Regions from separate parts of the Achromobacter sp. JCM 18799 genome, predicted to be linked through region 1. Evidence: riboswitches for the same ligand, from Rfam matches in the RefSeq annotation. Region 1 holds a riboswitch; the other holds the start of a gene.
The links. A riboswitch is a leader RNA that binds a small molecule or an ion and turns the genes downstream of it on or off. The one in region 1 is predicted to bind glycine.
Positions count from the first base shown of each region.

Region 2: linked by a shared signal. The riboswitch ahead of ACZ5YA_RS10035 (D-amino acid dehydrogenase) and the one ahead of gcvT (glycine cleavage system aminomethyltransferase GcvT) in region 1 are both predicted to bind glycine.

Region 1 covers NZ_AP043866.1:3,649,271-3,656,476, reverse strand. Annotated here, with positions in the region: gene ACZ5YA_RS17215 (arginine/lysine/ornithine decarboxylase) at 123-2,384, shown strand; gene ACZ5YA_RS17210 (BaiN/RdsA family NAD(P)/FAD-dependent oxidoreductase) at 2,384-3,586, shown strand; gene ACZ5YA_RS17205 (superoxide dismutase) at 3,736-4,350, shown strand; partial or broken gene ACZ5YA_RS17200 (ZIP family metal transporter) at 4,381-5,274, shown strand; glycine riboswitch at 5,330-5,425, shown strand; glycine riboswitch at 5,461-5,583, shown strand; gene gcvT (glycine cleavage system aminomethyltransferase GcvT) at 5,670-6,770, shown strand; gene gcvH (glycine cleavage system protein GcvH) at 6,869-7,206, shown strand, end outside.
Region 2 covers NZ_AP043866.1:2,115,995-2,123,200, reverse strand. Annotated here, with positions in the region: gene ACZ5YA_RS10050 (alpha/beta fold hydrolase) at 1-435, shown strand, start outside; gene ACZ5YA_RS10045 (metal-dependent hydrolase family protein) at 502-1,809, shown strand; gene ACZ5YA_RS10040 (hypothetical protein) at 1,951-2,133, opposite strand; gene ACZ5YA_RS10035 (D-amino acid dehydrogenase) at 2,284-3,513, opposite strand; glycine riboswitch at 3,558-3,649, opposite strand; glycine riboswitch at 3,651-3,743, opposite strand; gene ampC (class C beta-lactamase) at 3,872-5,032, shown strand; gene ACZ5YA_RS10025 (3-hydroxybutyryl-CoA dehydrogenase) at 5,050-6,054, opposite strand; gene ACZ5YA_RS10020 (NAD/NADP octopine/nopaline dehydrogenase family protein) at 6,062-7,159, opposite strand.

The DNA of each region.
Region 1 (7,206 bases):
ATTCGGCCATTCCCGCCGCCCTGGCGGGTGCTCGCGCCGTCTGTCATCAGGCGGATTTTTACTAGAAGTACACTCGCGCCGCGTTACGCGTCCGAACCCGCCTTGCCCCCAGGAGCGCCTGCATGAAATTCCGCTTCCCCATTTTCATCATCGACGAAGACTACCGTTCCGAGAACGCGTCCGGTCTGGGTATCCGCGCCTTGTCCGCGGCGATCGAGGCCGAGGGCGTCGAGGTGATCGGGGTGACCAGTTACGGCGACCTGAGTTCGTTCGCCCAGCAGCAGAGCCGCGCCAGCGCCTTCATTCTGTCGATCGACGACGAAGAGTTCGACGTGGATTCGCCCGAGGACGTGGCCAGCGCCATCAAGAACCTGCGCGCCTTCATCGGCGAGCTGCGTTTCCGCAACGCCGACATCCCCATCTACCTGTACGGCGAGACGCGCACTTCCGAGCACATTCCCAACGACATCCTGCGCGAACTGCACGGCTTCATCCACATGTTCGAGGACACCCCCGAATTCGTGGCGCGCCACATCATCCGCGAAGCCCGCAGCTACGTCGACAGCCTGCCGCCGCCGTTTTTCCGCGAACTGGTCAAGTACGCGCAGGACGGCTCGTACTCCTGGCACTGCCCCGGCCACTCCGGCGGCGTGGCGTTCCTGAAGAGCCCGGTGGGCCAGATGTTCCACCAGTTCTTCGGCGAGAACATGCTGCGCGCCGACGTCTGCAACGCCGTGGACGAACTGGGCCAGCTGCTGGACCACACCGGCCCCGTGGCCGAATCCGAACTGAACGCCGCGCGCATCTTCCACGCCGACCACTGCTTCTTCGTGACCAACGGCACCTCCACCTCCAACAAGGTGGTGTGGCATGCCAACGTGGCCGCGGGCGACGTGGTGGTGGTGGACCGCAACTGCCACAAGTCGATCCTGCACGCCATTACGATGACGGGCGCGATCCCGGTGTTCCTGCGTCCCACGCGCAACCACCTGGGCATCATCGGCCCGATCCCGCTGGAAGAGTTCCACCCGGACAATATCCGCAAGAAGATCGAGGCCAACCCCTTCGCGCGCGAAGCGGTGAACAAGAATCCGCGCATCCTGACGCTGACGCAGAGCACCTACGACGGCGTCATCTACAACGTCGAAATGATCAAGAAGCAGTTGGGCAGCTATGTCGATACGCTGCACTTCGACGAAGCCTGGCTGCCGCACGCCTCGTTCCACGAGTACTACCAGGACATGCACGCCATCGGCCAGGACCGCCCGCGCAGCCAGGACGCGATGGTGTTCGCCACCCACTCCACGCACAAGCTGCTGGCCGGCATCTCGCAGGCCTCGCAGATCATCGTGCAGGAGTCCGAGACCCGCAAGCTGGACCGCAACGTCTTCAACGAAGCCTATCTGATGCACACGTCCACCTCGCCCCAGTACGCGATCATCGCGTCCTGCGACGTGGCCGCCGCCATGATGGAACCGCCGGGAGGCACCGCGCTGGTCGAGGAGAGCATCCGCGAAGCCCTGGACTTCCGCCGCGCCATGCGCAAGGTGGAGTCCGAGTTCGGCAAGAACGACTGGTGGTTCAAGGTCTGGGGCCCGAATCGCCTGGTTTCTGAAGGCATCGGCAACCGCGACGAATGGATCCTGGAGTCCAACGACCATTGGCATGGCTTCGGCGAAATGGCCGAAGGCTTCAACATGCTGGATCCGATCAAGGCCACGATCATCACCCCGGGCCTGGACATGTCGGGCAGCTTCGGCGAAACCGGCATTCCCGCCGCGCTGGTCTCCAAGTACCTGACCGAGCATGGCGTGGTGGTCGAGAAGACCGGCCTGTATTCGTTCTTCATCCTGTTCACCATCGGCATCACCAAGGGCCGCTGGAACACGCTGCTGACCGCCTTGCAGCAATTCAAGGACGATTACGACCGTAATCAGCCGCTGTGGCGCATCCTGCCGGAATTCTGCCGCGACCATCGCCGCTACGAGCGCATGGGCCTGCGCGACCTGTGCCAGGAGATCCACGAAGCCTACCGCGCCCGCGACGTGGCCCGCCTGACCACCGAGATGTACCTGAGCGACATGGTGCCGGCCCTCAAGCCGTCGGACGCCTTCGCCCGCATGGCGCACCGCGAGGTCGAGCGCGTCGACATCGACAAGCTCGAAGGCCGCGTCACTGGCGTGCTGCTGACGCCGTATCCTCCGGGCATCCCCCTGCTGATCCCGGGCGAACGCTTCAACCGCACCATCGTCCAGTACCTGCAGTTCGCGCGCGAGTTCAACCAGCGCTTCCCGGGCTTCGAAACCTACATCCACGGCCTGGCCGACGAAGTGGGTCCGGACGGCGAAAAGCGCTACTACGTCGACTGCCTGATCGAAGACTGATGTTCGATGTAGCAGTACTCGGCGCCGGCGCCGCGGGCATGATGTGTGCCGCGGTCGCCGGCCAGCGCGGCTTGCGCGTGGTGCTCGTCGACCACGCCGAGCGCCTGGCGGAGAAGATCCGCATTTCCGGCGGCGGCCGCTGCAACTTCACCAATATCGGCGCCGGCCCCGCCAACTTTCTCTCCGACAATCCGCACTTCTGCCGTTCGGCCTTGGCGGGTTACACGCCGCAGGATTTCCTGGCGCTGATGAAGCGCCACCACATCGCCTGGCACGAGAAGCATCGCGGCCAGCTGTTCTGCGACGATTCCAGCGAATCCATCATCGAAATGCTGCGCGCCGAGTGCGACGCGGGCAGGGTGCAGTGGCGCATGGGATGCTCGGTGGCCGAGATCGGCCATGGCGAGCAGGGCTACGAGCTGCGCACCAGCCAAGGCCCGATCCGCGCCGCGAAACTGGTGATCGCCACCGGCGGCATGGCCATTCCCCAACTGGGCGCCACCGATTTCGGCCTGAGGATTGCGCGGCAGTTCGGCCTGAAGGTCGTGGAACCGCGGCCCGCCCTGGTGCCGCTGACCTTCGATGCCGAGCAATGGCGGTCCCTGTCCGAATTGTCCGGCGTGGCGCTGGAAGTCAATCTGCACACGGGGCAGGGCAAGGCGCGCGGCGAGTTCCTCGAAGACCTGCTGTTCACCCATCGTGGCCTGTCCGGCCCCGCCATTCTGCAGATATCCAGCTACTGGAAGCCTGGCGAACCCATCGTGATCGATCTGGCGCCTGGCCGCGATCTGGCGGAAGAACTGTTGGCGTCGAAGTCGGGCAACCGGCAGCAGCTGCATACCGTGCTGGCGGGCCTCTGGCCCAAGCGCCTGGCCGACCGCTGGCTGCACCTGGCGGAGCAGGGCGGCAAGCCGGGCCTGGCGGCGCTGCGCCTGGCCGACGCGCCGGACAAGACCCTGCGCGCGCTGGCGCAGGACATCCATCAGTGGAGCCTGGTGCCCAGCGGCACCGCTGGCTACAAGAAGGCCGAAGTCATGCGCGGCGGCGTGGACACGCGCGGCCTGGACCAGAAGTCCATGCAGGCCAAGACCGTCGCCGGTCTTTATTTCATCGGCGAAGCCGTGGACGTCACGGGCTGGCTGGGCGGCTACAACTTCCAGTGGGCCTGGGCCTCGGGCGTGGCCTGCGGCAAGGCGCTCTAGCTTCCCCAGGCGGGACAGGGCGCCGATAGGCCGGCGCTATGGCAGGTATTGGAAACCTGCCATTGTTATATCAAATAAAAATACTTATCATTTATGTTTTCGATATATATCCAAGCCCTGAATCGGGGGCGGATCTCACGGAGACATGCATGGCCTATACCCTCCCGCCCCTGCCGTATGCCTACGACGCCCTGGAACCCCACATCGACGCGATGACGATGGAGATCCACTACAGCAAGCACCATCAGACCTACGTCAACAGCCTGAACGCCGCGCTGGAAGGCGCGGACATCGTCACCAACGAGCCGGTCGAGTCCCTGGTGGCGCGGCTGGAGCAGTTGCCCGAAGCCATACGCGGCGCCGTGCGCAACCATGGCGGCGGCCACGCGAACCACAGCCTGTTCTGGTCGGTCATGTCGCCCGAGGGCGGAGGCGAGCCGGATGGCGCGTTGGCGTCGGCCATTGACTCCGAGCTGGGCGGGCAGGCCGCCTTCCGCGATGCGTTCACCAAGGCCGCGCTGACCCGCTTTGGCAGCGGTTGGGCCTGGCTTTCGGTCACACCGGCCGGCAAGCTGGTGGTGGAAAGCAGCGCCAACCAGGACAGCCCCCTGATGCACGGAAACTCGCCCATTCTGGGGCTGGACGTGTGGGAGCACGCCTACTACCTGAAGTACCAGAACCGCAGGCCCGAGTACATCGGCGCCTTTTACAATGTCGTGAACTGGCCTGAAGTGGCGCGCCGCTACGCGGCGGCCCAGCGCTGAGCGCATCTCTCGCAAGGAGGGCAGCGGCACATGAATACCTTCAGCCGTCATCGCGTGCGGCCGGCGGCCACCAGCATCAGCGTGTGGACCCTGGCCGTATTGGTGGCCTGCCTGGGCCTGCACTAGCTGTGGGTCTATCTGGACGTGCGTGCGCCGCACGTGGGCGATGCCCTTCTGGGCGGACTGGTCGCAGCTGGCGCTACCGCCCTGGGCACCTTGCCCATCCTGTTCGCCCGGACCATCCCCCAGAAAATGCAGGACAGCATGTTCGGCTTCGGCGCCGGCGTGATGCTGGCCGCCAGCGCCTTTTCGCTGGTGGCGCCGGGCATCGCGGCGGGCCGCGACCTGGGTTATGGCCCCTGGGGCGCCGGCTTGACGGTGGGCGCTGCCGTGTTGCTGGGCGCGGCGGTGCTGCTGCTCATGGACCGTACCCTGCCGCACGAGCATTTCATCAAGGGCCGGGAAGGCATCGAGGCGCACCGCCTGCGCCGTACCTGGCTGTTCGTTTTCGCCATCACCCTGCATAACCTGCCGGAGGGCCTGGCCATTGGCGTGGGCTATGCGGGCAACGACGCCATGCGCGGCACCGCGCTGGCCACCGGCATTGCTATCCAGGACATTCCCGAAGGGCTGGTGGTGGCGGTGGCGCTGCTGGCGGCGGGCTACCAGCGCGCGTTTGCCGTGGCGCTGGGCATGCTGTCCGGCCTGGTCGAGCCGCTGGGCGCGGTCCTGGGCGCCGCCGTGGTGGGCTGGTCCGAGCCGCTGCTGCCCTGGGGCCTGGGTTTTGCCGCGGGCGCCATGCTGTTCGTGATCAGCCACGAGATCATCCCCGAATCGCACCGCAAGGGGCATGAGGTCTACGCGACCTGCGGGCTGATGCTGGGTTTCGTGCTGATGATGTTGTTGGACACGGCGCTGGGCTGAGGCCGCCGCAGGCATTCCCTGGCTGCGGCTTTCGTTGTATGCTTGCGCCGCTGTCACGCATGTTGCGGGAGAGAGCGGCCTGTACGTCCGGCCGCCGCCGAAGGCGCAATTCGCCCGGAATCGCTCAGGTAACCCATACCGCCCATGCTTGCCCTGTCCCGGTTTTTTTACCGCGCGGACGCGGCAAAACAGTACTCTGGAGAGACCTGGCGCCGCCCCTGAACTAGGGACATAGCGAGCAGCCCAGGCGCCGAAGGTGCAAACCCGCCATGCGGGGCAACTCTCAGGCAAAAGGACAGAGGGGCGGAAGATTCAGCCGTTGTACAAGCGCACCCCGCTTGGCACCACTGGCATTCCGTAACCCTGGCAACACTGCCGCCCCGGAGTTTCCGCGCATGTCCGCAACCCTCAAACGCACCCCGCTGGCTGAAGAACACATCGCCTCTGGCGCCCGCATGGTCGACTTCGGCGGCTGGGACATGCCGCTGGCCTACGGTTCGCAACTGGAAGAGCACCACGCGGTGCGGCAGGACGCCGGCATGTTCGACGTGTCGCACATGCTGAACGTCGACGTGGCCGGTCCGGACGCGTTCGCCTTCCTGCAGCGTCTGGTCGCCAACGACGTGTCCAAGCTGACCGTGCCCGGCAAGGCGCTGTACAGCTGCATGCTGAACCCGCAAGGCGGCGTGATCGACGACCTGATCATCTATTTCTTCGCCGCCGACGAATGGCGCGTCGTGGTCAATGCCGGCACGGCCGACAAGGACGTCGCCTGGATGCAGCGCGTCAAGCAGGCCGGCCAGTTCGACGTCGCCATCACCCCGCGCCGCGACCTGGCCATGGTGGCCGTGCAAGGCCCGAACGCCCGCGCCAAGGTCTGGGCCGCGCGCCCGGCCTGGCAGGCCGCCAGCGAGCCGCTGACGCCCTTCGTGGCCGCCCGCGTGGGTGACGACACCTTGGTGGCCCGTACCGGCTACACCGGCGAGGACGGTTTTGAAATCGTGCTGCCCGCCGCCGACGTGGTGCAGCTGTGGCGCGACCTGGTCGCCCAGGGCGTGCGTCCCTGCGGCCTGGGCGCGCGCGACACGCTGCGCCTGGAAGCCGGCATGAATCTCTACGGCCAGGACATGGATGAGCTGACCCAGCCCGACCAGGCCGGGCTGACCTGGACCGTGTCCCTGAAGAGCGCCGAGCGCCGCTTCATCGGCCGCGACGCGCTGGAACAGTTCGCCACGCCCGCCACCTTCATCGGCCTGAAGCTGCAAGAGCGCGGCGTGATGCGCGCGCATATGGCCGTGCGCACCAAGGAAGGCACGGGCGAGCTCACCAGCGGCACCATGTCGCCGACGCTGGGCGTGTCGATCGGCTTTGCCCGCCTGCCGCAAGGCGTCAAGCCGGGCGACACGGTCGAGGTCGACATCCGCGGCAAATGGGTGCCCGCCCTGGCTTGCAAATTGCCGTTCGTGCGTAACGGCAAAGCGGTCGAACACTCGTAAACTCGAAGCTTCGCGCGAGCCGCCGGCCCCTGGGGCGACGGCCGCCCGCGCGAGGCGCGCAACACCATTCATCTACCCGTATTCCCTCAGGAGTTCCCATGAGTCTGCCCACCGATCGCAAGTACACCGAGTCTCATGAATGGGTCAAAGCCGAAGGCGACGTGTTCGTCGTCGGCATCACCGATACCGCCCAGGATCAATTGGGCGACCTGGTCTTCGTTGGCGACGTGAAGGTCGGCGCCAAGCTGAACGCCGGTGAAACCGCTGGCGTGGTCGAATCGGTCAAGGCCGCTTCGGACATCTACGCTCCCGTGGCCGGCGAAATCGTCGCGTTCAACGAAGAGCTGGAAAACAATCCCAACCTGATCAACGAATCGGCCTTCACCGCCTGGATCTTCAAGATCAAGCCGGTCAACGCCGCCGACGCCGACAAGCT
Region 2 (7,206 bases), 1.5 Mb from region 1:
GCCGCGCCGCCCGACGCGGGCCGGCCCGGCATCCGCGCGCGGGCGGCGCTGGCCCGCGGCGGCGATGCGGCCATGCAGGAGATCGCCGACGCCATCGTCAAGGGCGCGACCAGCGCCCAGACCAGGCAGGATCAGCCCGCCGTGCTGGCGCTGGTGCGCGAAAGCGTGATGCGCCAGCCGCCCGAAGGCTACGCGCAAAGCTGCGAGGCGCTGGCGGATGCACAGCCGGCCGCCGCGGAAACGATAGGCGTACCGGCTGTCCTGATTACCGGCGACCAGGACGGCGTGGCGCCGCCCGCCAACGTTGACGCCCTGGCCGCGCGCATCGCGGGCAGCCGCCGCATCGTGCTGGACGGATGCGGCCACTGGACCACCTACGAAAAGCCCCAAGCCTGCATGCAGGCTCTGCGGGAGTTCCACGCGGCGCTGCGCTAGGCCACGTTTTCCAGGCGTTTCAACATAAGAAATCGGCCCCTCGACGCGGGCCGGAGGAGACCTGTCATGTCCAAAATTGCCATTACCAATGTCGCCATCTTCGATGGCAGCGGCGAGCAGCCTTTTCAAGGCGAGGTGTTGATCGACGGCGCGCGCATTTCGCAGGTCGCGCGCGCGCCTGAGCAGGTGAGCCGGGAGGGCGCGCGCCTCATCGACGGGCGCGGCCGCTTCCTGATGCCCGGCATGACGGAAGCGCACACGCATTTCTCCTGGAACGACCAGCCCACGCTGGCGGCGATCCAGTTCATGCCGCCGGAAGAGCACATTCTCTGGTGCGTGCGCGTGGCCAAACGCTATCTGGAAATGGGCTGGACCTCGGCCATCGGCGCGGCCGCGGCCAAGCCGCGCCTGGACGTGGTGCTGCGTAACGCCATCAACGCCGGCGAATGCCCGGGGCCGCGTTACCTGGCGGGCAGCCAGGAGATCACCACCATAGGCGCGCTGGGCGACAACTCGCTGCCGCACATGCCGTTCGACGAGCTTAGCTTCGGCAGCGTGTGCTGTGGCCCTGAAGAGATCCGGCGCTCGGCGCGCACCTTCATCAAATACGGTGTCGATCACCTGAAGATAAATCTGTCCGGCGAGTACATCGCCGGGCTGCCGGCCGAGATGTCGCCGTTCGCAGAAGACGAGATCGCCATGCTGGCGAACGAGGCCAAGCGCTATGGCAAGCGTGTCGCGGCGCACGCGCGTTCCAGCGAGTCGGTCAAGCAATGCGTGCGCCACGGCATCGAGATGATCTACCACGCCAGCTTTGCCGATGAAGAGGCGCTCGACATGCTGGAAGCCAGGAAAGACAGCCATTTCGTCGCGCCGGGCATAGGCTGGCTGATCAGGACGGCCTTCAACGCGTCCGAGTACGGCATCACGCCCGCCATCGCCGAGCAGATGGGCTACAAGCGCGAACTGGAAATCGCCTCGGAGTCGCTGCGCAAGATGCACAAGCGGGGCATCCGCATCCTGCCCGGCGGCGACTACGGCTTTGCCTGGATGCCGCATGGTACCAACGCCCGCGACCTGCAATACTTCGTGGACTACATCGGCATGACCCCGACCGAAGCGCTGGTGTCCGCCACTCGGCTGGGCGGCGAGATCATGCAACGCCCGCACGAATTGGGCATGCTGCGTCCCGGCTATCTGGCGGACGTGGTCATGGTCGACGGGGATCCGCTGAAGGATCTGTCGCTGCTGGTGGATCCGGAGAGGATCTTGCTGGTTGTGAAGGATGGGGAGGTGTGCAAGGACAGTCTCCGGCACGATGCGGACGCGGAACTGCTGACTGCCGAAGACAGGGATGCGGCCTTAGTACATTGACCGACGCGGCGTTACACACACAAGGAGTTGGAGCGCGCAGCGTCGGGACCTGAGCATTGGTAGCGAGCTTGCATTATTGAGCTTGCAGATCAATTTCCGCGAACAGATTCACCACGGGCGGAAGAAATGCAATCGGGAGTGTCATTCCTCGGCATCTTTGTCCATTGCTTCAAATTGGGCAAAGACGTGGCCCGCAGGAATGACGTTTCCCTGCGATATTTCGCGCCGGCCTCGATCGATTAGCTTGAGCAGGGCATAGGCTTCCGCCTTATCCCCGCTGCGATTGCAGTATGGAATCGCCTGGTCTTGATGCGAGCGTTTCACGGCATGGGCCTCCAGTGCAAGTACCGACAGGTGCAACTGTAGACTGGAGTTCACTTATCCGCCGGCTTTTATCCCATTATTCGGACAGAAAGTAGGCGAAGCGGTACGAGCAAACCTGGTTGCATCAATGCTGGGTTTGCTCGCCTCAACTCAAGCCTCTCCCACCCCCTCCCTCACGCTAGCCGCCAGCATCTGCGCCGTCGCCGCCGACAAGGTCCAGCCCAGATGCCCATGCCCCGTGTTGTAGAACACGCCCGGCCGCCTGCCCGGGCCGACGCGGGGCATCATGTTCGGCGTCATGGGGCGCAGCCCGCACCACGGCACCACGCGCGAAGTTCGGATGCCGGGGAAGTGCTTGCGGGTCCAGTCCACCAGCGGCTGCACGCGTTCGGCGCGGATGTCCATGTTGAAGCCGTTGAACTCGGCCGTGCCGGCCACGCGGAAGCGGTCGCCGAGGCGGCTGGTGACGATCTTGGCGGCTTCGTCCAGCAGGCTGACGTGCGGTGCGGCCGCCTGGCTGGCGGCGTCGTCCAGGTGCACGCTGATGGAATAGCCCTTGACCGGGTAGATGTTGAGCGTGTCGCCCAGCTGCCTGGCGAACTGCCGGCTGACGGCGCCGGCGCAGACGACGATGGCGTCGGCCTCGTGCTGCTCGCGGCGCGCGCCGCCCTCGCGCGCGACGTCGAGCACGTAGGGCGCGCCGTCCACGCTGATGTTGCGGATGTCGGCGTCCTGCGCGAAGCGCACGCCGCGGCGCTCGCAGGCGCGGGCCAGGCCGCTGGTGAACTTGTGGATGTCGCCGGTGGCGTCCGAGGGCGTGTAGAAGCCGCCATGGCAAGGGGTTTGCAGCGTGGGTTCGATGCTGCGCGCTTCCTCGGGCGACACTGCGTAGCGTTCCAGCCCGCCTTCCTGCAGCAGGGCATTGGCGCGGCGCGCGGTCTCGAAGCTGGCGGCGTCGTGGTAGATGTGCAGGATGCCGCGGCGCTCCAGGTCGAAATCTATGCCTTCTTCTTCCGCCATGGCGTACAGGTGCTGGCGCGCGGCAATGGCAAGCCGCGTGGTCTCGATGGTGTTGCGGCGGTAGTTGCGGATCTGTCCGATGAACTGCGCCAGCCAGGAGTACTTGTGCCAGCTGAAGCGGGGATTGAGCAGCAGCGGCGCGTTGTGGCGGCCGAGCCAGCGCAGGCCTTTCATGATGGTGGCGGTGCTGTTCCAGACCTCGGCGTTGCTGGCCGATAGCTGGCCGCCGTTGGCGTAGGAAGTCTCCATGGCCGGATAGCGCTGGCGGTCGTAGACGGTGACGTGGTATCCCAGTTTGCTCAGGGCATAGGCGGACGTGACGCCGGTGATACCGGCGCCAATGATGGCGATGCGGGGCATGATGGCTCCAGATTGAGTGGCCGCGGCCACCCGGCCGCAGCACCCCATCTGTCTCTGTACCTGAGAGCTTCACCCGCGGCGCAGGCGGCGGCGGGTTCCCCTTCGGTGGGCGCAATCCGCGCCTCTCTCCAGATTGTCTAGACCGCGCAGTCCTGTTTGCCTGAGAGTTTCCGGGGCGGTTGCTCCGTCGGCGCCTGCCGCGGGGGGCAGGTCTCTTCTGCGGGGTTTTGGATCGACGAGGCGAGGATAGCCAAAATCCCCCAGAATGAGACCAAGGGTTAGTACCAATAAGGCGCCGCGCCGCGTTACGATGCTTGCGCGCCGCCGTCGCGGCGCCACCGATCCGACACGACAGGGAATGACGAGAATGCGCTTGAACAGCATGCTGCGCACGGGATTGTTTACGCTGATGGCCGCAGGCTGCGGGCTGGCGCAGGCCGGACAGGCGGAGACCGACAGCAAGGTCGACGAGGCGGTCCAGGCCGTCATGCGCGAACATGGCATTGCGGGAATGTCGATCGCCGTGACCCGCAACGGGACGCAACATTTCTACAACTATGGCGTGGCATCCAGGCAAACCGGCAGGCGGGCCGACAGCGACACGCTGTACGAGATCGGCTCCATCAGCAAGACCTACACGGCAACCCTGGCAACCTACGCACAGGCGCGCGGCCGCCTGGCGCTGAGCGACAGCCCGGCCAAGTATCTGCCCGAGCTCGCCGGCAGCGACTTCGCCAAACTGAGCCTGATCAACCTGGGGACGCACACGACCGGCGGCTTTCCCTTGCAGGTGCCCGACGCGGTCACGAACCAGGCGCAGATGATGGCTTACCTCAAGGCCTGGAAGCCCGAGCATGCCGCTGGCACGTATCGCACCTACGCCAACCCCAGCATCGGCATGCTGGGCGTGGTTGCGGCCAAGAGCCTGAACCGGCCGTTCAAGGCGGCCATGGAGCGGGACCTGTTTCCCAAGCTGGGCCTGACCAGCACCTACATCGACGTGCCGGCCGCCAGGATGGCGGACTACGCGCAGGGCTACAACAAGCAGGATGCGCCCGTGCGCGTGAATCCGGGCGTGCTGGCCGACGAAGCCTATGGCGTGAAGACCAGCGCGCGCGACCTGATCCGCTTCGTCGACGCGAACATGGGCTTGAACCTTGCCGATGCCGAACTGCGCGGCGCGATTGCGCAGACGCACGTCGGCTATTACCAGCTGGGCGACATGACCCAGGACCTGGCCTGGGAGCAATTGCGCTATCCGGCGACGCTGGACGCGTTGCTGACGGCCAATGCCGGCAACTACAACAGCCAGAGCCAGCCCGTGACCGCATTGAACCCGCCGCTGCCGCCGCAGGAGGCCGTGTGGATCAACAAGACGGGTTCGACCAACGGCTTCGGCGGCTATGTGGCATTCGTGCCGTCGAAGAAGCTGGGCATCGTGATACTGGCCAACCGCAACTATCCGAACGAGGCCAGGGTCCGGCTGGCGTACCGGATCCTGGGCGAATTGGAAAAGTAGGCGCGCAGGCCGGCGCGCTATCGCGCGGGCGGCTGCCTTGCCGCGTTGTGGCGGGGCAACAGGTCCATCACTTCCAGACGCTTGCACAATTGCGCCAGCCGCTCCATCTTGTAGGCATTTACGTCCATGCCGGCGTAGTCATAGAAGCCCTGGCCGTCGCGCAGCCCGTTGCGCCCTTGTTCCATGTTGCTGGCGATGACGGCAGGCGAGGCGAAGCGCGGATCGATGGCATCGGCGAGGTAGCGCGAGGCGTAGTAGAGGATGTCGCCGCCGCCCCAGTCGATGAACTCCAGCAGCCCCAGAACCGAAAACCGCAGGCCGAAGCCCAGGCGCACGGCCGTGTCGATGTCTTCGGCGCTGGCCACGCCTTCCTCCACCATGCGGGCCGCTTCGTTCATGGCCAGGGCCTGGATGCGGGGCACGATGTAGCCGGCAGCGGGGGCGCACTGCACGGGCTTCTTGCCCGCCAGGCGCAGCGCTGCCAGCAGCCCTTGCGTCGCGGCCTCGCTGGTCTGGGGGCCGCGGCTCACTTCCACCAGCGGTATCAGGTAGGCGGGGTTGAGCCAGTGCGCGTTCAGGAAGCGCTGCGGACCTTGCACCAGCTCCGCCAGTTCGGTGACCAGAAAGGTGGACGTGGTGGACGCGATGATGCTGTCCGGCGCGCAGGCCGCTCCCAACCACAGAAAGGCATCGCGCTTGGCGTCCAGGCGTTCAGGCACGGCTTCGAACACCACGCGCGCCTGCCGCAGATCTGCTTCGGCATCCTCGCGCGTGCATAGGCGGATGCGCGCCAGCGCCACCTCTGCCTGCGCGGCATCGAGCAAGCCCAGCCTGCACAGGATGCCGAGTTCGCGGCGCAGATCGTCCCGCACGCGTGCGAAGTAATCGGCCTGCTCGGCGGGCGGGCGCGGCTTGATGTCTATCAGCGTGACGTCCAGTCCGGCATGGATGTATGACAGCGTGATGCCCACGCCCATGCGGCCGGCGCCGATTACGCAGAGTCTTTCGTTCATGGCTTGCATCTCCGTGTCAGCAGCCTTTGGCCAGAAGCTGGCGCATGTCCGCGCGCGACAGGCGGTCCAGGCCCAGGCGTTCGAACGTGCGTCCTTCGGCGTAAAGGTCGCGTCCCGTGACCGCGCTGGCCAGGCTCAGCAGGCCTTGTGCGACAGGCGTCGGCACGCCCGCCCAGCGGCCGGCGGACACCAGGAATGACAGGCCAAGCCGCGTGTCCTCCAGCATGTAGCGGTGCGTGTGCAGGTCTATGTCCTCGCGCCAGTCGCCGCTGTCGGTGAGCCTGCCATGGGCGCCGCGGCCGTACATCCATTCATCGCCTTCGGCGGCATAGTGGTCGGCCAACGGGAAGTGCGGCGCGGCATAGCCCAGGGCCACGCGGATGGCGATGCGCTCCGCGTCCAGCGCGTCGGTCACGCGCCGTATGGAGGCCTGGGTGCCTTCGTTGTGGATGTCCCATTTGTCGAAGTGTTCCAGCGGCCCTGCATTCATCATGATGAGCGGCGGATGGATGATGGGGCCGGCGTTCATCAGCGCGCCCGAAAGCCCGTCCTCTATCGGTTCGATGCTGGGGTAGGCGCGATGGACCACGGCCAGCGCCTGCTCCGACAGCCGCCGCGGAAAGACGCCGGTGGGCAGGCGGGTGGCGTAGCCGCTGATCACGACTTTTTCGCCATGTTTGCGGGCCAGGTAGGGCAGGGTGCCGGTCTCGGCGAAGGCCGTGTTCGCGGCATTTCCTGCTTCTTTCATGGCGCGGGCGAAGACGTAGCAGCCGAAGGTGCCCGGCGGCAGGAACACGACCTGGCCGTCGCGCAGCAGCGGCGCCAATTCCCGGGCCAGCGCTTCGTGGGTGGTGGAAGGCAGGGGAATGACCAGCAGCTCCGCATTCTCCACGGCAGTGGCCAGGTCGCGCACCAGCTGCAACTGGCGGGGGCCGTCGCCCAGCGGAATCTGGCGGCTGCCGCGATAGTCGGTGACCGTCAGCGCGCCCGCATCCCGCAAGTCCTGGAAGGCCGTCCAGTCCCGGCGCCACCAGCGCACGTGATGGCCTTTCTCGAACAGCTCGGCCGCTGCCGCGTAGCAGCCGTGGCCGCCGCCTATGACGCTGATTCTCATGGTCAAGCTCCGTCTGATGGAGCCTTGATCCTAGCGGCGGCGCGCTG